DNA from 3 places in the Kitasatospora sp. NPDC090308 genome. Region 3 is predicted to be linked to each of the others. Evidence: predicted binding sites of a transcription regulator. Region 3 holds the regulator's gene; each other region holds the start of a gene.

Region 1 (7,153 bases), on a different contig from region 3:
CAGGATCGGGGCGGCTCCGGACTGCTGGGAGCGTTCGGACACGTGATCGGCCATACAGCCAACCTTGCCGTGCGATCACCGGACCAAACCACTCGGCGCGGTCCGCGGCAGGTGAACAGTGGGGGCGGGGCCGCCGGACCGCGCCGCCCGGGGCCGGGCGGTCAGCGGTCGCGGTACTCGGGGACGGTGGCCATCGGGGGGCGTTCGGTGGCCGGGACGGGGTGGGTGCGGGGGGTGAAGCCGGCCGGGGTGCGGGTGTACTGGGTGAGCAGCGGGCGGACCAGGTCGGGGTCGGCCTTGAGGCGGTGGGCGCGGTCCAGCCGCTCCAGGGCGGTGCGGTAGATGGTGGCGGCCATCCGGCCGAGGGCCTGGCCGTCCTGGTGCCGGTGGTGCCGCACGCCCACGTCGACCTGGGCCAGCGCGTCCAGCCCGGCCAGCTCCAGGGCGTCCACCAGCAGGCCGAGCTCGACGCCGTAGCCGGTCGGGAAGGGCAGCCGCTCCAGCAGGCCGCGGCGGGCCGCGTACTCGCCGCCGAGCGGCTGGACGAAGCCCGCGAGCTGCGGCCAGTGCAGGCTGAGCAGCGGGCGGGCGACCAGTTCGGTGACCCGGCCGCCGCCGGCCGGGACGACGGCGCCGTCGGCCTCGAACGGCCGGTCGTACATGGCCTTGACCAGGTGCAGGCCGGGGTCGGTGAGCAGCGGGCCGATGATGCCGGAGACGAACGCCGGGTCGAACTCGCGCAGGTCGGCGTCGACGAAGCAGACGATCGCGCCGCTGGTGGCGAGCAGCGAGCGCCACAGCACCTCGCCCTTGCCGGGCTCGGCGGGCAGCCGGGGCAGCAGCGCGTCGCGGTGCACCACCCGGGCGCCGGCCGCGGCCGCGGCGGCGGCGGTGCCGTCCCGCGAGCCGGAGTCGACCACCACCAGCTCGTCCACCAGGGGGACGCGCTCGACCAGCTCGGCCCGGATCGCGGCGACGATCTCGCCGACGGTGGACTCCTCGTCCAGCGCGGGCAGCACCACGCTCACCGTGCCGGCCGCCCCGGCGGCGCGCTTGGCGGCCAGCAGCAGGTCGAGCGGCCGGTCGGCGGCCGTCCACGAACGGCGGCGCAGCCAGTCGGCCACCTCCGGCAGTACCCCGGGCTCGGGCTGCTCCGGCACGTCTCGCTCCCTGTCTCGGTTCGTCTCGGTTCGTCTCGGGTGTCGGACGCGGGGGTCGGTCCGAGCGGGCCTTCGGATACAGTCTTGGTATCGCGATCGCGCCTTCGCACCCGGGGGTCGCTCGCAGCGTACGACCACAACTTCACAGAGCTCATCCAGAGGGACTGAGGGAACGGCCCGTTGAAGTCCCGGCAACCCTCCCGCGCGGCCTGCAGGCCCGGCGGGACAGGTGCCAATTCCGTCCCGGACGCGACCGCGATCCGGGGAAGATGAGGAGAAAGGGCCTCGCCACCATGGCTGTTGACACCGCCGCACCCACCACCGTCGACCTCGGTCCGGCGACCGCGCTGTCCTGTCGCGAGTGCGGTGCGCGCTCCCCGCTCGGCCCGGACTTCGCCTGTCCCGAGTGTTTCGGCCCGCTGGAGATCGCCTACGACTACACGGGCTACGACGCCGAGGAGCTGCGCAAGCGGATCGAGGCCGGCCCGGCGTCGATCTGGCGCTACGCCCCGCTGCTGCCCGTCCCGGCCGACGTGGCCGGCAAGCCGAACCTGAACCCGGGCTGGACCCCGCTGGTCAAGGCCGACAACCTGGGCCGCGAGCTGGGCTTCACCGCGCAGCTGCACGTCAAGGACGACTCGGGCAACCCGACCCACTCCTTCAAGGACCGGGTGGTGGCCTGCGCGATCGAGGCCGCCCGGGCCTTCGAGTTCACCACGCTCTCCTGCTCCTCCACCGGCAACCTGGCCGGCGCGGTGGGCGCCGCCGCCGCCCGGGCCGGCTTCAAGTCCTGCGTGTTCATCCCGCACGACCTGGAGCAGGGCAAGGTCGTGATGGCCGGGGTGTACGGCGGCGAGCTGGTCGGCATCGACGGCAACTACGACGACGTGAACCGCTTCTGCTCCGAGCTGATCGGCGACCCGGCCGGCGAGGGCTGGGGCTTCGTGAACGTCAACCTGCGCCCGTACTACGGCGAGGGCTCCAAGACCCTGGCGTTCGAGATCTGCGAGCAGCTCGGCTGGCGGCTGCCCGACCAGATCGTCATCCCGATCGCCTCCGGCTCCCAGCTCACCAAGATCGACAAGGGCCTGCAGGAGCTGATCAAGCTCGGCCTGGTCGAGGACAAGCCCTACAAGATCTTCGGCGCCCAGGCCGAGGGGTGCTCCCCGGTCTCCGCGGCCTTCAAGGCCGGCCGCGACGTGATCAAGCCGGTCAAGCCGGACACCATCGCCAAGTCGCTGGCGATCGGCAACCCGGCCGACGGCCCGTACGTGCTGGACATCGCCCGCCGCACCGGCGGCGCGGTCGAGGACGTCACCGACGCCGAGGTGGTCGAGGCGATCAAGCTGCTCGCCCGCACCGAGGGGATCTTCGCCGAGACCGCGGGCGGCGTCACCGTCGGCGTGCTGAAGAAGCTGGTCGAGAACGGCCTGCTCGACCCGTCCAAGGAGACCGTCGCGATCAACACCGGCGACGGCCTCAAGACCCTCGACGCGGTCGCCGACGCCGGCATGACCGCCGTGATCCGCCCGACGCTGGAGTCCTTCCGCGCCGCCGGCCTCGCCACCGCCTGACCCCCAGCCGTAGGACACCCCACGCCCCGAGGAGCACCGCATGAGCGCCACCGTCCGCATCCCGACCATCCTGCGCACCTACACCGGCGGCGCCGCCGAGGTGACCGCCGAGGGCGCCACCCTGGCCGCCGTCATCGCGGACCTGGAGGCGAACCACGCCGGCATCGCCGCCCGGCTGCTGGACGACGGCGGCAAGCTGCGCCGCTTCGTCAACGTGTACGTGAACGACGACGACGTGCGCTTCGCCGAGGGCCTGGAGACCGAGATCAAGGACGGCGCCTCGGTGTCGATCATTCCGGCGGTGGCCGGCGGCTGCTGACCCGGCCCGCATTCCCGCAGCCGCCGCCCGGTCCGGAATTCAATTACCCGGACCGGGCGGCGGCTCCGTGCGTACCGCGGCCAATGGGCCGCGCACCTGCGGTTCTCCCGTCCGGCGGGCCGCCGGAATTCCGCCGGGGCCCGGGGAGTAGAGTGCCGGGCAGGGCCGTTCCCCTCCCCGGCCCGGTTCAATCCTCGATTACCGCACCGCGCCCCGCCCGGCCGGGCCGCCTCCCGTCCCGCGCCCCGAGACGTGCGCCGGGCGGCTTTCCCCGCCTTCTGTCAGGCCGCCGTCAGAATTGTTCCGGCGTTTTGCGGTGACGCGTCCGTTATGTCCCGCCGCAATTGTCGGCGGATGCGCCTTTCGCCCGGGACATCCCCCGCCGGGTGGCGGGTTTCCCCGGAAATTGGGCCTGTTGCAGAGGGCGCATATCCGGATACATTCAGCCGCGACAGAGGCTGCGCCGTACGGGGGGGAGTCCCCAGGCCGGTCTTCCAGACCTCCGGGTCCGCGTCCTGCGGATCTCTGAAGGGCCCAGCACAGCACAAGGGGAGTTCGGAATGGCTCAGGGCACCGTCAAGTGGTTCAACGCCGAGAAGGGCTACGGCTTCATCGCGGTCGACGGTGGAGCGGACGTGTTCGTCCACTACAGCGCGATCCAGATGGACGGCTACCGCACCCTGGAAGAGGGCCAGCGGGTCGAGTTCGAGATCTCGCAGGGTCAGAAGGGTCCGCAGGCCGACATGGTCCGCGCCGCCGGCGCCTGACGGCCCCGGCAGACCCGCACGCACCGAAACCGCGGGCCCGCCCCCGACGCGACGCGTCCGGGGCGGGCCCGCGGGCTTTCCGGGGCCGCCCGGGCCACCAGCGGGTTTCCCGGCGGGGCGGTCGGCGGGGGCCGAATGGGCTTGCACTCGCCACCCCAGAGTGCTAATCATTGGCGTTAGCACTCACAGCGTGAGAGTGACAAACGGACCGGGCCGGTGAGGCCCCGGAAGCGGTAGGGGAAGGGACCCCCGCTCTCCTGGGCCGTCCGTCGCGGGCACCCCTTGGTCCGAGCAGTCGACCGTGTCCCGGAGGACCACTTCTGATGGCCAAGATCATCGCCTTTGACGAGGAAGCCCGCCGCGGCCTTGAGCGTGGCATGAACCAGCTTGCCGACGCCGTGAAGGTCACGCTCGGCCCCAAGGGTCGCAACGTCGTCCTGGAGAAGAAGTGGGGCGCCCCCACGATCACCAACGACGGTGTCTCCATCGCCAAGGAGATCGAGCTCGAGGACCCGTACGAGAAGATCGGCGCCGAGCTGGTCAAGGAGGTCGCCAAGAAGACCGACGACGTCGCGGGTGACGGCACCACCACCGCCACCGTGCTGGCCCAGGCGCTCGTCCGCGAGGGTCTGCGCAACGTCGCCGCCGGCGCCAACCCGATGGCCCTCAAGCGCGGCATCGAGAAGGCCGTCGCCGCCGTCTCCGACCAGCTGCTGGCCCAGGCCAAGGACGTGGAGACCAAGGAGCAGATCGCCTCCACCGCCTCCATCTCGGCCGCCGACACCCAGATCGGCGAGCTCATCGCCGAGGCCATGGACAAGGTCGGCAAGGAAGGCGTCATCACCGTCGAGGAGAGCAACACCTTCGGCCTTGAGCTCGAGCTCACCGAGGGCATGCGCTTCGACAAGGGCTACATCTCCGCCTACTTCGCCACCGACCTGGAGCGCATGGAGGCGAGCTTCGAGGACCCGTACATCCTCATCGCCAACTCCAAGATCTCCTCGGTCAAGGACCTCCTCCCGCTGCTGGAGAAGGTCATGCAGAGCGGCAAGCCGCTCGTCATCATCGCCGAGGACGTCGAGGGCGAGGCCCTCTCCACCCTGGTCGTGAACAAGATCCGCGGCACCTTCAAGTCCGTCGCCGTCAAGGCCCCGGGCTTCGGCGACCGCCGCAAGGCCATGCTCGGCGACATCGCCATCCTGACCGGCGGCACCGTGATCTCCGAGGAGGTCGGCCTCAAGCTCGAGAACGCCGGCCTGGACCTGCTGGGCACCGCCCGCAAGGTCGTCATCACCAAGGACGAGACCACCATCGTCGACGGCGGCGGCGACAGCGACCAGGTCGCCGGCCGGGTCAACCAGATCCGCGCCGAGATCGAGAACTCCGACTCGGACTACGACCGCGAGAAGCTCCAGGAGCGCCTGGCGAAGCTCGCGGGCGGCGTGGCCGTCATCAAGGCCGGCGCCGCGACCGAGGTCGAGCTCAAGGAGCGCAAGCACCGCATCGAGGACGCGGTGCGCAACGCCAAGGCCGCCGTCGAGGAGGGCATCGTCGCCGGTGGTGGCGTCGCCCTGCTCCAGGCCGGTGTCGCGTTCGAGAAGCTGGAGCTGGAGGGCGACGAGGCCACCGGTGCCAACATCGTCCGCGTGGCCCTGGAGGCCCCGATCAAGCAGATCGCGACCAACGCCGGCCTCGAGGGCGGCGTCGTGGTCGAGAAGGTCCGCAACCTGCCCGCCGGCCACGGCCTGAACGCCGCGACCAACGAGTACGTCGACCTGATCGCCTCCGGCATCATCGACCCCGCCAAGGTCACCCGCTCCGCCCTGCAGAACGCCGCCTCCATCGCGGCGCTCTTCCTCACCACCGAGGCCGTCATCGCCGACAAGCCGGAGAAGGCCGCCGCGGCCGCCGGCGGCGGCATGCCGGGCGGTGACATGGACTTCTGATCCGCCCGCCGGTTCCCACCGGCCCGGATCGGTCAGTCTCACGCCGTGAGGGCGGCCTCCTTCGGGAGGCCGCCCTCACGGCGTTCTCGCCGGGGTCACCCCTTCGTGGGACGCTGGGGCCATGGACGGTTTCGGCGGCTTCGGGCCCGACTACCTTGAGGGCGAACAGCGTCATGAGGAAGAGGGGAGGCCGACGATGGCGGTCATGGCGGTCGAGTCGGACCAGCAGTGGTCCTACCTGCTGGACACCTGGCGGGAGCTGGACGCCCCCGAGGGCTGGCGCACCGAGATCGAGGGAGGCCGGATCCAGTTGGTGCCACCGCCGGACAATCAGCACAACCGCATCGCCGAGAAGATCCACCGGGCCCTCGTGCGGCACCTGTCCGACGAGGTCGGCGTCTACCAGACGCTCGGAACGCAGATCGCCAGGCTGGAGAAGCTGTACATCCCCGACCTGGTCGTGGTGGACGAGACGCTCCTCGCCGGGGAGGACAACGTGCCGATCGACGCGTCGGACGTCCTGCTGGCCGTCGAGATCACCTCGCGCAGCACGGCCCGGCAGGACCGGACGAAGAAGCTCTGGGGCTACGCGCACGCGCCCGTCCCGCTCTACCTGCTGATCGACCGCTTCGACCAGCCGGGGCCGACGGTGACGCTCTACTCCGAGCCCTCCGACGGCGCGTACGGGCAGAGCGTGCGGGTGCCGTTCGGCAAGCCGGTCGAGTTGCCCGAGCCGTTCGGGATCGAGCTGGACACGGCGGGCTTCCCGGTGCCGTAGCCGGGTGCGGGACAATGGGCGGATGGCCAGTAGTCCCGACCTCGAAACCGCCCTGCACAACGCGCGGGCGCTGATCCTCGCCGACCTCACCGCCCGGGACGTCGCCGACGCGGCGATCGTCTCGTTGGTGGAGGACGCCGTGACGCACCGCCGCTGGTGGCTCGAACAGTGGCCGGACGGGCGGGAGTTCGTGCTCGGGCTGATCGCGCAGGACGTGCAGGACGCGCTGTTGGAGTCGTACGGGCGGTGGCCGCTGTGCACCGCGTGCGCGGTGGAGGAGGACGACCCGCACGCGCTCGGGGTCGAGCCCGAGCTGGGGCCGGACCCGCACTGGGTGTGCGGCAAGCGCGGCGTGGTGGTGGCCCCGGTCGGGGGGCTGGTGTGATCCTGGTCGACCCGCCGGAGCGGCCCGGCCGCGGCAGGCGGTGGCCGCACCTGGCCGGTGACGTCCCGTTGGTGGAACCGCACGCCTTCGCGGCCGAGTCGGGCGCCCCCGCGGAGGGCTTCGACCGCGACCTCCCCCGGCCTCCGGCCGGGGGGACCCCCTTCGACACCCCGGCGGCCTGGTGCGAGCGGGCGCCGGTGCCGGGCGCGGCGCCGGTGCGGAGC
Region 2 (7,153 bases), on a different contig from region 3:
CCGCCGCGCAGCATCGCCAGCGCCTGGGTCGGCTCCGCCTCCACCAGCGAGACCCGCACCCCCGGGTGGGCCGCCCGCACCTGGGCCACCGACCGCGGCACCAGGGTCGAACTGGCCGTCGGGAACGAGACCAGCCGCACCCGCCCCGCCCGCAGCCCGGCGATCGCCGCGACCTCCTCCTCGGCGGCCGAGAGCCCCGCGAGGATGCCGTCCGCGTGCCGCAGCAGCACCCGCCCGGCCTCGCTCAGCTGCATCTCCCGCCCCGACCGCACCACCAGCGGGGTGTCCACCGCCTTCTCCAGCGCCTTCATCTGCTGGCTCACCGCGGGCTGCGTGCACCCCAGCTCCCGCGCGGCGGCGGAGAACGACCCGGTCCGGGCGACGGCGTGCAGGACGCGGAGGTGGCGGGCTTCGATCACGCCGTCAACTGTAGGGGAGGCGCGAAGTGCGCCGGGAACGCGAAAGCAGGGGCGCGAGGTCCCGGCGGTCCGGGCCGCGCACCACGGGGGTGCGGGGCCGGTCGCGCAGTTCCTCGCGCCCCTGCTTTCGCTGCGCCGCCTCAGCGGCTAGCGCTCGGTGCTTCAGTGGCTGTGGCCGTGGCCGCCGTGCGAGTGGCCGTGGCCGGCGCCCTCTTCCTCTTCCTTCTTCTCCACCACGAGGGTCTCGGTGGTGAGCAGCAGGGAGGCGATGGAAGCGGCGTTCTCCAGGGCGGAGCGGGTGACCTTGACCGGGTCGATGACGCCGGCCTTGACCAGGTCGCCGTACTCGCCGGTGGCGGCGTTGTAGCCCTGGCCGGGCTCCAGGTCGGCGACCTTGGAGGTGATGACGTAGCCCTCCAGGCCGGCGTTCTGGGCGATCCAGCGCAGCGGCTCGGCGAGCGCCTTGCGGACCACGGCGACACCGGTGGCCTCGTCGCCGGTCAGGCCGAGGCCGTCCTCCAGGACCTTCGCGGCGTGCACCAGCGAGGCGCCACCGCCGGCCACGATGCCCTCCTCGACCGCGGCGCGGGTCGCGGAGATGGCGTCCTCCAGGCGGTGCTTGCGCTCCTTGAGCTCGACCTCGGTGGCCGCGCCGACCTTGATCACGCAGACGCCGCCGGCCAGCTTGGCGAGGCGCTCCTGGAGCTTCTCGCGGTCCCAGTCGGAGTCGGTGTTGGCGATCTCGGCCTTGATCTGGGCGACCCGGCCCGCGACCTCGGCGGAGTCGCCGGCGCCGTCGACGACGATGGTCTCGTCCTTGGTGACGGTGATCCGGCGGGCGCTGCCGAGCACCTCCAGGCCGACCTGGTCGAGCTTGAGGCCGACCTCCTCGGAGACGACCTGGCCGCCGGTGAGGGTGGCGATGTCGCCGAGGATGGCCTTGCGGCGGTCGCCGAAGCCGGGGGCCTTGACCGCGACCGCGTTGAAGGTGCCGCGGATCTTGTTGACCACCAGGGTGGAGAGCGCCTCGCCGTCGACGTCCTCGGCGATGATCAGCAGCGGGCGGGAGCCGCCGGCCTGCAGGACCTTCTCCAGCAGCGGCAGGAGCTCCTGGATGGAGGAGATCTTGCCCTGGTTGATCAGGACGTACGGGTCCTCCAGGACGGCTTCCTGGCGCTCCGCGTCGGTGACGAAGTACGGGGACAGGTAGCCCTTGTCGAACTGCATGCCCTCGGTGAACTCGAGCTCGACGCCGAAGGTGTTGGACTCCTCGACGGTGATCACACCGTCCTTGCCGACCTTGTCGATCGCCTCGGCGATCAGCTCGCCGACCTGGGTGTCCTGGGCGGAGAGGGAGGCGACGGCGGCGATGTCGTCCTTGCCCTCGATCTCGCGGGCCACCGAGAGCAGGTGCTCGGAGACGGCGGCGACGGCCTTGTCGATGCCCTTCTTCAGGGCGGCCGGGCCGGCGCCGGCGGCGACGTTGCGCAGGCCCTCGTTGACCAGGGCCTGGGCGAGCACGGTGGCGGTGGTGGTGCCGTCGCCCGCGACGTCGTTGGTCTTGGTGGCGACCTCCTTGACCAGCTGCGCGCCGAGGTTCTCGTACGGGTCGTCGAGCTCGACCTCGCGGGCGATGGTCACACCGTCGTTGGTGATGGTGGGGGCGCCGAACTTCTTGTCGATGACGACGTTGCGGCCCTTGGGGCCGATGGTCACCTTGACGGTGTCGGCCAGCTTGTTGACGCCGCGCTCCAGCGAGCGGCGGGCGTCCTCGTCGAACTGCAGGGTCTTCGCCATGATCCCGTTTCCTCAGGGGTAGGTCTGCGTACGTGGAGCAACAACCGCGCCCCGGGCCCCTGTCAGTGCGACACGGATCCGGGGCGGGCTGGGACGTCTAGTTGTCGGACGTCTTTACTTCTCGATGATCGCGAGGACGTCGCGGGCCGAGAGGACGAGGTACTCCTCGCCCTGGTACTTCACCTCGGTGCCGCCGTACTTCGAGTACAGGACGATGTCACCGACGGCGACGTCGAGCGGCAGACGCTGACCGTCCTCGAAGCGGCCCGGGCCGACGGCCAGGACGACGCCCTCCTGGGGCTTCTCCTTGGCGGTGTCCGGGATCACCAGGCCGGAGGCGGTGGTGGTCTCGGCGTCGAGCGGCTGGACCACGATGCGGTCCTCGAGCGGCTTGATGGCAACCTTGCTGCTGGTGGTCACGTCCGAGCTCCCCTTCGGAGATTACGGGGTTGTCTAACAGGTAGGTGGCGATTGCGCGCGGCCGCCGTCGCGGGGGTCGGACACGCTTCATCGCGTTAGCACTCTCCCTGGGGGGAGTGCCAGGTATGACCTTAGGACGCCGTTAGCACTCAGTCAACCAGAGTGCCAACGAAGTCGCGTCCGAGTTTCCGTTCGACCCGGTCGGTTCCGAGTACGGGTACTCAGGCGGCGCGCGAATCCCCTTGCGACGATCGGGACATGACGAAGGAGCGCCCCTCCACGGGGCGGGACGTGTGGCACGCGGTGTGGTTGCTGGCGCTGGCGGTGCCGCTGCTGTGCGCGGTGCCCTACGCGGTCATGGTGCTGGTGTTCGCGCTGGCCGGGGCCGGGGAGCGCGGGGGCGGGGCGGGCCTGGCGGTGCTGCTGTGCGGCGCGGTGACGGCGCTGGGGCTGGGGGTGCCGGTGGCGTCGGTGGTGGTGACCGCCCGGCGGGGCTACCGGATCGCGCCGCTGGCGGTGGGGCTGGCCGGGCCCGCGCTGGCGGCGGCCGTGCTCGCGGTGCCGGCGCGCTGACCGGAGCCGCGACAATGGTGCGGTGGAGATCGAGTCGTTCCGGGCGCTGCTGACCGAGCAGGGGCAGGCGCTGCTGGCCGAGTTGCGGGGGTTCACGGCGGCCGGGGAGCTGGCGCTGGCGACCAGGATGCGGCGGGAGTACCCGGCGGAGCTGGTGCGGGCGGCGTTCGAGCAGGCCCGGTTGCGGCAGCGGGCGGAGGCGAAGTTCGGGGCGGACGCGGCGTCGATGTACTTCACCCGGCACGGGGTGGAGCAGGCGACCAGGCGGTCGGTGGCCGAGTGGCGGGCGGGGCGGTTCGCGGCGCTGGGGGTGCGGCGGCTGGCCGACCTGTGCTGCGGGATCGGCGGGGACGCGATCGCGCTGGCCCGGGCCGGGATCGCGGTGCTGGCGGTGGACCGGGACGAGCTGACCTGCGAGGTGGCGCGGGCGAACGCGGCGGCGCTGGGCGTGGCGGAGCTGGTCGAGGTGCGCCGCGCGGACGTCGCGGACGTCGACACCGCGGGCTTCGACGCGGTGTTCACCGACCCGGCGCGGCGCACCTCGAAGGGCCGGGTGTTCGACCCGGAGGCGTACTCGCCGCCGCTGTCCTGGGCGGTGGAGGCGGCCCGGCGCACCCCGTTCGGGGCGTTGAAGGTGGCGCCGGGCATCCCGCACGAGCTGGTCCCGGCGGGCGCCGAGGCGGAGTGGGTGTCGGACCGCGGCGAGGTCAAGGAGGCGGTGCTGTGGTTCGGCACGGCCGCCGCCGAGCCGTACCGGGCGACGCTGCTGCCGGGCCCGCACTCGCTGTCCGGCGGCGCGCTGCCGGACCCGCCGGTGGGCCCGGTGGGGCGCTACCTGTACGAGCCGGACGGGGCGGTGATCCGGGGCCGGATGGTCGCGGAGGTGGCGGAGCTGACGGGCGGCCGGCTGATCGACCCGATGATCGCGTACGTCACCTCGGACGAGCTGCGCCCGACGCCGTACGCGCAGGCGTACGAGCTGACCGACGTGCTGCCGTTCCAGGTCAAGCGGCTGCGGGCGCTGGTGCGGGAGCGCCGGATCGGCACCGTGGTGATCAAGAAGCGCGGGGCGTCGGTGGTGCCGGAGGAGCTGCGGCGGCAGGTGAGGCCGGCCGGGCCGAACGCGGTGACGGTGATCGTGGCCCGGACGGCGGGCGGGCCGGTGATGATGCTGGGTCAGCCGGTGGGCCCGGCCAGGTAGTCGTCGAGGCGGGCGACCGCGAAGCCCTGCTCCTGGATCCGGGCGAGCAGTTCGCCGAACATCCCGGTCATGGTCTCGCCCTTGAGCTCGGACGGGCCGCGGAAGTGGGCCAGGATGATGTCGCCGTTGCGGAGCTTCTTGTCGGCGGCCTGGTACTGCATGTCGTGGATCTGCATGGACTCCCGCCAGAGCACGACGGCGCGCGGCCCGCACTCCTGGACGGCGGTGTTCAGGGCGGGGGTGTTCGCGCCGTCGCCGTAGGGCGGGCGGAACAGGTAGGGGGCGGTGCCGTACTGCTCGGTGAGGGCGGCCTGGTCGTCGCAGACCTGGGCCTTCTGCTGGGCGGGGCCGAGCTTGCTCATCACCGGGTGGCTGACGGTGTGGTTCTGGATGCTGTTGCCGAGCGCCTGGAGCGGTTTGAAGTAGGCGTAGTCGTTCTTGACGATGTCCTTGGTCAGGAACATCGTGACCGGGACCTTGAGTTCGGTGAGCATCTCGACGAACTTCGGGTCCTTCTCGGCCCCGTCGTCGAGGGTGATGAAGACGACCTTGTCGGTGGTCGGGACTTCGCTGAACACCGGCACCTGGCCGGACCCGGTGAGCTTGATCGGCCGGTCGGCGGGCGGCGCGGGCGCCTTGGGCATCGGCTTGAGGCCCCACTTGGCCCAGGCGGCCTCGGGCACCGCGTCCTGCGCGGGGGCCGACGGGGTGCCGGTGCCGGAGGGGGCCGGGGTGCCGGGGGCGGCGACCGGCGCGGCCGGGACGGGGGGCCGGTCGGCCGCCCCGGAGCCGCTGCCGCACCCGCTCGCCGCCAGCAGTACCGCCAGGGCGCCCGCCCCGTACCCGACCCGTACCCGCTGCTTCACCGGTTGTCCCCCGCTCGTCCTCGACACGCGTGTCGATCATAGGACGATCGGATTTGGCTGCCCGGTTGCTACCCCGCGTCCGTGCGGGTGAAGGTCCAGCGGTGCACCGGGCGGGCCAGCAGGTGCGCGGGCGGTTCCGGCACCGGCCGCGGCTCGCCCGCCCACAGCGCGATCAGCAGCACCCGCTCGCCCGGCGCGGTGAACAGCTCGACCCGCTCCAGGCCGGCCGCGCCGCGCACCGCGGGCAGCGCGGACTCCCGGGCCCAGGCGTGCAGTTCGGCCCCCCGGCCGGCCGCCGCCCGGGCCTCCCACATGGCCGCCAGGGTCACTTCAGGGCCTCGTGCGCGTGCGCGTGGAAGCCGCCGTGCTCGCCCGGCACGTGCGTCTCGGTGACCGGCAGCGAGGAGTCCGCCGACAGGTCGAAGGAGGACGGGGTGCGATTGCGCCGCACCATCTCGGCGCCGAGCGCCGCCACCATCGCGCCGTTGTCGGTGCACAGGCCCGGCCGCGGCACCCGCAGCACGATGCCCGCCCGGTCGCAGCGCTGCTGCGCCATCTCGCGCAGCCGGGAGTTGGCGGCCACGCCGCCGCCGATCATCAGGTGGTCGACGTCGTTGTCCTTGCAGGCCCGGACCGCCTTGCGGGTCAGCACGTCGGTCACCGCCTCCTGGAAGGACGCCGCGACGTCCGCCACCGGCACCGGCTCGCCGGCCCGCCGCCGGGCCTCCACCCAGCGCGCCACGGCGGTCTTCAGCCCGGAGAACGAGAAGTCGTACGCGGGGTCGCCCGCGTTGTTCAGCCCGCGCGGGAAGGCGATCGCCGCGCCGTCGCCCTCCCGGGCCATCCGGTCCACCACCGGCCCGCCCGGGAAGCCCAGCCCGAGCACCCGCGCCACCTTGTCGAACGCCTCGCCGGCCGCGTCGTCGATGGTCGCGCCCAGCGGCCGCACGTCGGAGGTGATGTCGCCGCTGAGCAGCAGCGAGGAGTGCCCGCCGGAGACCAGCAGCGCCATCGTCGGCTCCGGCAGCCGGCCGTGCTCCAGCTGGTCCACGCAGATGTGCGAGGCCAGGTGGTTGACGCCGTACAGCGGCTTGTCCAGCGCCCACGCGTACGCCTTGGCCGCGCTCACGCCGACCAGCAGCGCGCCCGCCAGGCCCGGCCCGGCGGTGACGGCGATGCCGTCCAGGTCGCTCGCCTTCACCCCGGCGGTGTCCAGCGCCCGCCGGATGGTCGGCACCATCGCCTCCAGGTGCGCCCGGCTGGCGATCTCCGGGACGACGCCGCCGTACCGGGCGTGGTCGTTGACGCTGGAGGCGACCGCGTCGGCCAGCAGGGTGGTGCCGCGGACGATGCCGACGCCGGTCTCGTCGCAGGAGGTCTCGATGCCGAGGACGAGGGGTTCGTCAGCCATTGTGATGATCCTTCAGATCGCTTGCTTCACTTGCGTCGCTTGCCAGGTGGTCCAGACGCATCACCAGTGCGTCCACGTTGGCCGGCTGGTAGTAGCCCCGCCGGATGCCGACCGGCTCGAACCCGAACCGCTCGTACAGCCGCTGCGCGCGCAGGTTGTCCACCCGCACCTCCAGCAGCAGTTCGGCGCAGCCGCGCCGGACCGACTCCTCGACCAGCTCCGCCAGCAGCAGTGCCCCGAGCCCCGCCCCCTGGTGCTCGGAGTCCACCGCGATGGTCTGCACGTCGCTGTCCGGGCCGACCGCCATCAGCCCGGCGTAGCCGACCGGCGCGCCGCCGCCGTCGACGGCCACCACGTAGTGCCGGCTCCCGCCGGGGAACGCCTCCGCCAGCTCCGACCAGTACATCCCGCGCGACCAGGCGTCCTCGGGGAACAGCCGGTGCTCCAGCACCATGACGGGCTCGAT
Region 3 (7,153 bases):
TCCTGCCACCCTAGGCGGCGCGGCTCACGGATCGTCAGAGGTTGCGGGAGCCCGCGACCCGCGGCCGGGGCGGCGCGTCCCGGCTCCCGGCGCCGGGTCCGGAGGAGCGGGCCTACCCCCAGCGGCCGGTGCGGCCGAGCAGCAGGGAGCCGGCGGCGACGCCCGCCGTGGAGGTGCGCAGCACGGAGGGACCCAGCCGGTACGGCGCGGCGCCGGCCTCGGCGAAGGCGGCGAGCTCGTCCGGGGAGACGCCCCCCTCGGGCCCGACCACCAGGACGATCTCGCCCCCGGCCGGGAGCTGCGCGGTGGCGAGCGGCAGCGCGCCCTCCTCGTGCAGGACGGCCGCGAAGTCCGCGGCGGCGAGCAGCGGCAGCAGCTGCCGGGTGGTCACCGGGTCGCTGACCTCCGGGAAGCGCAGCCGGCGCGACTGCTTGCCGGCCTCGCGGGCGGTGGCCCGCCACTTGGCGAGCGCCTTGGCGCCGCGCTCGCCCTTCCACTGGGTGATGCAGCGGGCGGCGGCCCAGGGCACGACCGCGTCGACGCCGGCCTCGGTCATGGTCTCGACGGCGAGCTCGCCGCGGTCGCCCTTGGGCAGCGCCTGGACGACGGTGATCCGGGGCGCGGGGGCGGGCTCGTCGCGGACGGCGGTGACCAGGACGTCGAGGGCGTCCTTGCCGTGCAGCGCGGCGACGGTGCCGTCCGCGCCGCGGCCGCGCCCGTCGGCGAGGGTGAGCGCCTCGCCGGGCTCCAGGCGCTTGACGGCGACGGCGTGCCGGCCCTCGGGGCCGTCCAGCCGGACGGTGGCGCCGGGGGCGGCCCCGGTCAGGTCGTCGACGACGAACACCGGTGCGGTCATCGGTACAGCAGCCCTCTCAGCAGTGGGTCGTCCGGCGGAACGGGCCGGGAGCGGCGAGGTCCTCGACCTCGCCGCTCCCGGCCCGGGAGGCCCCTCCGGCGCGGGAGGGGCGGGTCTCACCGGCCGTTGAAGGCGTCCTTCAACCGGGAGAACAGGCCCTGCTGGCCGGGCGCGAACTGCCCGGACGGACGCTCCTCGCCGCGCAGCAGGGCGAGCCGCCGCAGCAGATCCTCCTGCTCCGGGTCGAGCTTGGTGGGCGTCTGCACCTCGACGTGCACTATCAGGTCGCCCCGGCCGCCGCCGCGCAGGTGGGTGATGCCCCGGCCGTGCAGCGGGATCGACTGGCCGGACTGGGTGCCGGGCCGGATGTCGACCTCCTCCAGGCCGTCCAGGGTCTGGAGCGGCACCTGGGTGCCGAGCGACGCGGCGGTCATCGGGATGGTGACGGTGCAGTGCAGGTCGTCGCCGCGCCGCTGGAAGGTCGGGTGGCTGGTCTCGGCGATCTCCACGTACAGGTCGCCGGCGGGGCCGCCGCCGGGGCCGACCTCGCCCTCGCCGGCCAGCTGGATCCGGGTGCCGTTGTCGACACCGGCCGGGATCTTGACCGTGAGGGTGCGGCGGGCGCGGACCCGGCCGTCGCCGGCGCACTCGGGGCACGGGGTGGGGACGACGGTGCCGAAGCCCTGGCACTGCGGGCAGGGGCGGGAGGTCATGACCTGGCCCAGGAAGGACCGGGTGACCTGGGAGACCTCGCCCTTGCCGCGGCACATGTCGCAGGTCTGCGCGGAGGTGCCGGGCGCGGCGCCCTCGCCGTTGCAGGTGGTGCAGGTGACGGCGGTGTCGACCTGGAGTTCCTTGGTGGTGCCGAACGCGGCCTCCTCCAGGGTGATCTCCAGCCGGATCATGGCGTCCTGGCCGCGGCGGGTGCGCGAGCGGGGGCCGCGCTGGCCGGTCGCGGCGCCGAAGAAGGCGTCCATGATGTCGGAGAAGCCGAACCCGGCCGCGCCCGCGCCGAAGCCGCCCGCGCCGCCGCCGTTCGGCGACAGCGGGTCGCCGCCGAGGTCGTAGACCTGACGCTTCTGCGGGTCGGAGAGCACCTCGTAGGCGGCGTTGATCTCCTTGAACCGCTCCTGCGTCTTCGGGTCCGGGTTGACGTCCGGGTGCAGTTCACGGGCGAGGCGCCGGAACGCCTTCTTGATCTCGTCCTGCCCCGCGTCGCGTCGGACGCCGAGTACCGCGTAGTAGTCCGTGGCCACCAAATGCTCCGGTTTGTTCCGCCTCTAGAAGTGCCTGCGACAGCACGCTGCTTGTTGCGCCGTTCCGCTGCGGCCGCGCCGTTACGACTCCGCCAGGATCTGGCCGACGTACCGTGCCACCGCGCGCACCGCCCCCATTGTGCCCGGGTAATCCATCCGGGTCGGACCGATCACTCCCAGCTTTGCCACGCTCTGGTCGCCCGAACCGTAACCGACGGAGACCACCGACGTGGAATTGAGCCCCTCGTGCGCGATCTCGTGGCCGATCCGGACCGTCATCGCCGAGTCCGCCGTCTCGCCCAGCAGGCGCAACAGCACCACCTGCTCCTCCAGCGCCTCCAGGACCGGCCGGATGGTGAGCGGGAAGTCATGGCCGAAACGCGTCAGGTTGGCGGTGCCCGCCAGCATGATCCGTTCCTCGTTCTGTTCGGCCAGCGCCTCGAACAGGACCGTCAGCACGGTGCTGACGGCGGGCCGGTCGGCGGGCTCGAAGCTCGCCGGCAGGTCCTCCAGGACGGTCGGCACCTCGGGCAGCCGGCAGCCGCCCGCCATGCCGTTGAGCCTGGCCCGCAGGTCTCCGAGCAGGGCCTCGCCGACCGGGGCCGGGCAGTCGACCATCCGCTGTTCGACCCGGCCGGTGTTGGTGATCAGCACCAGCATCAGCTTGGTCGGGGTGAGCGACACCAGTTCGATGTGCCGCACGGTGGAGCGGGTCAGCGACGGGTACTGGACCACCGCGACCTGCCGGGTGAGCTGGGCGAGCAGCCGCACCGTCCGGGCCACCACGTCGTCCAGGTCGACCGCGCCCTCCAGGAAGTGCCGGATCGCCCGGCGCTCGGGGGCGGTCATCGGCTTGACCTCGGCGAGCCGGTCGACGAAGAGCCGGTAGCCCTTGTCGGTGGGGATCCGGCCCGCGCTGGTGTGCGGCTGGTGGATGTACCCGTCGTCCTCCAGCGCGGACATGTCGTTGCGGACCGTGGCCGGGGAGACGCCGAGGTTGTGCCGCTCCACCAGGGCCTTGGAGCCGACCGGCTCCTCGGTGCCCACGTAGTCCTGGACGATCGCCCGGAGCACCGCGAGGCGCCGCTCGTCGAGCGGACGGGCGGTCGGGCGCGTGTCGATCAGTCGGCCGTCGGGCTTGCCGTCGTCCGGCATGGGGCACGCACCTCCGTCGTCGTCCGTTGACCCGGTGTCTGACCCGGCTTGGCACTCCACTGGTCAGAGTGCCAGGACCGTACCTGCCAGTGTACGGCCCGGGCCTGACGGCAGGAACGGTCCGCCCCCGTGATCCTGGACCGAAGGACCGGCGACGCGCCCGGGACGTGTCGCTTTCCCACCGAATTCCCATCGTTTCGGATGGTGCCCGCGGGCCCGCCCGGTGGCAGCATCGAAGGCGAGCGGGGCGGACGGCGCGGCAGCGCGGTCCGGCACCGCGCGAGGCACGAGGAGGAGCAGCGATGTCGGTGCCACAGCACTCCAGGTTCACCCCCGACCGCGGGCTGACCGGCCGGATGGTCACCACCATGTTCCTGATCGGGCTGGTCTACGTGGGCTTCACCGGCCTGCTGATCGTGCTGCTGCGCGGCGCCTGGCCGCTGGTGGTGCTGATCTCCGGCGGCCTGTTCGTCGCGCAGTTCTGGTTCTCCGACAAGATCACCGAACGGGCGATGGGCGCCCACCAGGTCACCCCCGAGCAGTACCCGCAGCTGCACGGCGCGGTCGACCGGCTGTGCGCGCTGGCCGACATGCCCAAGCCGCGGGTCGCGGTCGCCGACAACGACATGCCCAACGCCTTCGCCACCGGCCGCAACCCGCAGAACGCGGTGATCTGCGTGACCACCGGCCTGCTGCGCCGGCTGGAGCCGGAGGAGCTGGAGGGCGTGCTGGCCCACGAGCTGTCGCACGTCGCGCACCGGGACGTCGCGGTGATGACGGTGGCCGGGTTCCTCGGCGTGCTGGCCGGCGCGATGACCAGGATCGCCCTGTACGGCGGCATGATGGGCGGCGGCAACCGCAACAGCAACGACCAGAACGCGGCGATCGCCATGGTGCTGATCCCGCTGGCCTCGATGGTGGTGTACGCGATCAGCTTCCTGCTCACCAGGCTGCTGTCCCGCTACCGCGAGCTGGCCGCCGACCGGGCCGCCGCCCAGCTGACCGGCCGGCCCGCCGCGCTGGCCTCGGCGCTGACCAAGGTGACCGGGCAGATCTCCGCCATCCCGACCAAGGACCTGCGCCAGGCCCAGCCGTACAACGCCTTCTACTTCGCCCCGGCGCTGAGCGCCAGGGAGACCGCCTCCCAGCTGCTCTCCACCCACCCCTCGCTGGAGCAGCGCCTCGCCCAGCTGCGGAAGGTCTCCGACGAACTCGGGCACTGAACCCGCCCCCGCCGGAGCGACCGCGGCCACCGCGGCCACGGAAATCACCGAAGTCACCCGAAGTCACACCAAGTCACCGAAGAAGGAGCTCGCGGCGTGGGATTCCTGGACGCCCTGTTCGGCCGGACCAAGCCGGTGAAGCCCGATCTCGACCAGCTGTTCGGCATCCCGTCGGCGGCGCTGACCCTGCAGGCCGCCAAGGGGTTCCTCCCGACCGGCCTGGGCTCGGTCTGCTTCGCCGCGGTCGAGGGCGCGGCCTTCACCGAGGTGCAGCAGCAGGTGCGGGCGCTGCTGGACGCGGACACCGGGCGCGGCGGCGTCCCCGTCGAGGCGTCCCGGGACGGGTACGGGTACTCCTGGCTGCTCTCCCGGCACACCCCCGAGGAGCTGCCCGACCTGGTCAACGACCTGCACGCGGTCAACAGCGAGCTGGAGGCGAACGGTTTCGGGCCGCAGCTGCTCTGCTCGCTGGTCGCCTTCCGGGACGCCGAGGGCCGCTCGCTGGCCCTGGTGTACCTGTACAAGCGCGGCACCTTCTACCCGATGTGCAAGGTCGCCGGGCAGGAGAAGCGGGACAACCCGCTGGAGATCGAGGTCTCCCACCTGCTCCGCGACGACCTGCGGATCGAGCCGGACCTCTCCCGCTGGTTCCCGGTCTGGGGCGCGCCGGGCCTGGAGGACTGACCCCCGTCAGTGCGCCCGGGCCCGGTACGCCTGCACGGCGGCGTCCAGAACGGTCTGCAGGTCGTCGGTCGGCCGGTCGGTGCCGACCTGCTGCACCGTCAGGACCACGTCGCCGAACCGGACGAACGCGGTCTCTTCGACCCACGGGTGGACGCCGTCGGGCGGCGGCATCGAGGTGATCCGCACCCGCAGGCTGTCGCCGACCTGGATCGCGGTCGCGCTCTCCTGCAACACCGAGCCGTCCACCAGCACCGTGCTGAAGTCCGCGCAGCGTCCGACCGCCGCACGAACCGCGTCCAGGGCGGCGGCCGCCCGTCCGAACGGGTAGCGGTCGAGCACCTCCTGCCCGCCCCAGCCGAAGTCGTCGTCGCCGACGGGTTGGCGCTCCAGGCCCACCGCGACGTCCTCCAACGGCTTGGCGTGCGTGGTCAGGAAGGACGTGATGCCCAGCTCGGAACAGGGCATCGACTCCAGCGGCTCGGTGTTCGGCACGTAGGTGGAGGCGGCGCGCGGCGCGCGGGTGGTGGTCGACTGCACCTCCGAGGTGTTCAGGGTGAAGCCCTTCGGCAGCCGGTCCGCCGTCAGCAGGTCCGCGCGCAGCGACGGCGGCGCCGGATCGGCCTTCTTCGAGCCGTCGGCCGTACAGGCCGTCCCGCCCAGCAGCAGCACTGCGGCGACCGCCGCCACCTGCCAGCGCCCGTTCATCGTTCCGTCCCCGCTCCTGCGTGATCATCGGAGTGTGATCGTCGGGCAATGTCCCACACCGGTGACGGCCTCCCGCTCCCGGGGTGGCACCCGTGACCGACCGGACCGCGCCGGATCCACCTCGGCGACACCACGGCCGCCCACCTCGACGGCCTCGATGGCCGGGCCCGCACCCTCGCCCCGCCGACGTCCTCGCCACCGCCGCCCCCGCAACCGTGCTGACGCGACGTCAGGCCGACCGACGTTTCGTAGACTGCGATCCATGCGGAGCAGGGAGTACGGGCCGGATCTGACCCCGCCGTGGAAGCGGCAGCAGCCCGCGCCGGAGGTGGCGGCGGAGCGGGACCTGGTGGTGGAGGAGGTGGCGACCGGGTTCTGCGGGGCGGTGGTGCGCTGCGAGCGGACGGCCGAGGGGTTCACCGTCACGCTGGAGGACCGGTTCGGCAAGCACCGGGTGTTCCCGCTGGTGCCGCGCGGGTTCCTGCTGGAGGGGCGGGTGGTGACGCTGGTGCGGCCCGCCGCGGCGGCGCCGGCCGCGCCGCGCGGTCCGGGGCGCACGGCGTCCGGTTCGGTCGCGGTGCCGGGGGCGCGGGCCCGGGTGGCCCGCGAGTCGCGGATCTACGTCGAGGGCCGGCACGACGCCGAGCTGGTCGAACGGGTCTGGGGCGACGACCTGCGGATCGAGGGCGTGGTGGTGGAGTACTTGGAGGGCGTGGACGACCTGCCCGCCATCGTCGAGGCGTTCGCCCCCGGCCCGGGCCGCCGGCTGGGCGTGCTGGTCGACCACCTGCTGCCCGGCACCAAGGAGCACCGGATCGCCGCCCGGGTGACCGGCGAGCACGTCCTGGTGGTCGGCCACCCCTACGTCGACATCTGGCAGGCCGTGAAACCCGCCGGGCTGGGCTTCGCGGCCTGGCCGGAGGTGCCGCGCGGCGAGGTGTGGAAGGAGGGCGTCTGCCGCCGGCTGGGCTGGCCGGTGGACACCCCCGCCGCCTGGAAGCGCATCCTCGCCTCGGTCGACGGCTGGAAGGACCTGGAGCCGGAACTGCTCGGCCGGGTCGAGGAGTTGATCGACTTCGTCACGCTGCCGGGTGGCGGCGGGGCCTGAGTCCCCGGTCCGGGTCAGTCGACCAGGTCGCGGACCACCCCGTCCGCCAGCAGCCGTCCGCGCAGGGTCAGCGCGGCCCGGCCCGCCGCGTACGGGGCGGGCTCCAGCAGTCCGTCGGCGAGGGCCCGGTCGGCGGCGGCCCGGCCGTCGGGGGTGAGCAGGTCGA

Evidence for each region. Region 3 encodes HrcA, which represses chaperone genes, less so after heat shock. Its sites were predicted from a motif close to TTNGCACTCNGNNNNNCNGAGTGCNAA; they were not measured.
Region 1: groL (chaperonin GroEL) is a predicted target of HrcA. The motif match lies at 3,961-3,987, and genes of this name have one in related genera.
Region 2: groES (co-chaperone GroES) is a predicted target of HrcA. The motif match lies at 2,779-2,805, and genes of this name have one in related genera.

What each region holds. Positions count from the first base shown of each region.
Region 1 covers NZ_JBIVXY010000002.1:72,366-79,518, forward strand. Annotated here, with positions in the region: gene ACIQVD_RS04320 (trehalose-6-phosphate synthase) at 1-54, opposite strand, end outside; gene ACIQVD_RS04325 (glucosyl-3-phosphoglycerate synthase) at 162-1,160, opposite strand; SAM riboswitch class I at 1,309-1,436, shown strand; gene thrC (threonine synthase) at 1,454-2,734, shown strand; gene ACIQVD_RS04335 (MoaD/ThiS family protein) at 2,775-3,053, shown strand; gene ACIQVD_RS04340 (cold-shock protein) at 3,614-3,820, shown strand; gene groL (chaperonin GroEL) at 4,144-5,766, shown strand; gene ACIQVD_RS04350 (Uma2 family endonuclease) at 5,963-6,544, shown strand; gene ACIQVD_RS04355 (hypothetical protein) at 6,567-6,929, shown strand; gene ACIQVD_RS04360 (DUF4031 domain-containing protein) at 6,926-7,153, shown strand, end outside.
Region 2 covers NZ_JBIVXY010000009.1:212,879-220,031, reverse strand. Annotated here, with positions in the region: gene ACIQVD_RS22035 (LysR family transcriptional regulator) at 1-419, opposite strand, end outside; gene groL (chaperonin GroEL) at 582-2,216, opposite strand; gene groES (co-chaperone GroES) at 2,331-2,636, opposite strand; gene ACIQVD_RS22020 (hypothetical protein) at 2,895-3,209, shown strand; gene ACIQVD_RS22015 (methyltransferase domain-containing protein) at 3,232-4,410, shown strand; gene ACIQVD_RS22010 (polysaccharide deacetylase family protein) at 4,386-5,276, opposite strand; gene ACIQVD_RS22005 (hypothetical protein) at 5,345-5,590, opposite strand; gene tsaD (tRNA (adenosine(37)-N6)-threonylcarbamoyltransferase complex transferase subunit TsaD) at 5,602-6,687, opposite strand; gene rimI (ribosomal protein S18-alanine N-acetyltransferase) at 6,680-7,153, opposite strand, start outside.
Region 3 covers NZ_JBIVXY010000001.1:788,075-795,227, forward strand. Annotated here, with positions in the region: gene ACIQVD_RS03420 (PDZ domain-containing protein) at 1-1, opposite strand, end outside; gene ACIQVD_RS03425 (16S rRNA (uracil(1498)-N(3))-methyltransferase) at 113-856, opposite strand; gene dnaJ (molecular chaperone DnaJ) at 973-2,112, opposite strand; gene hrcA (heat-inducible transcriptional repressor HrcA) at 2,194-3,267, opposite strand; gene htpX (zinc metalloprotease HtpX) at 3,570-4,490, shown strand; gene ACIQVD_RS03445 (hypothetical protein) at 4,587-5,174, shown strand; gene ACIQVD_RS03450 (hypothetical protein) at 5,181-5,879, opposite strand; gene ACIQVD_RS03455 (DUF3097 domain-containing protein) at 6,142-6,987, shown strand; gene hemW (radical SAM family heme chaperone HemW) at 7,002-7,153, opposite strand, start outside.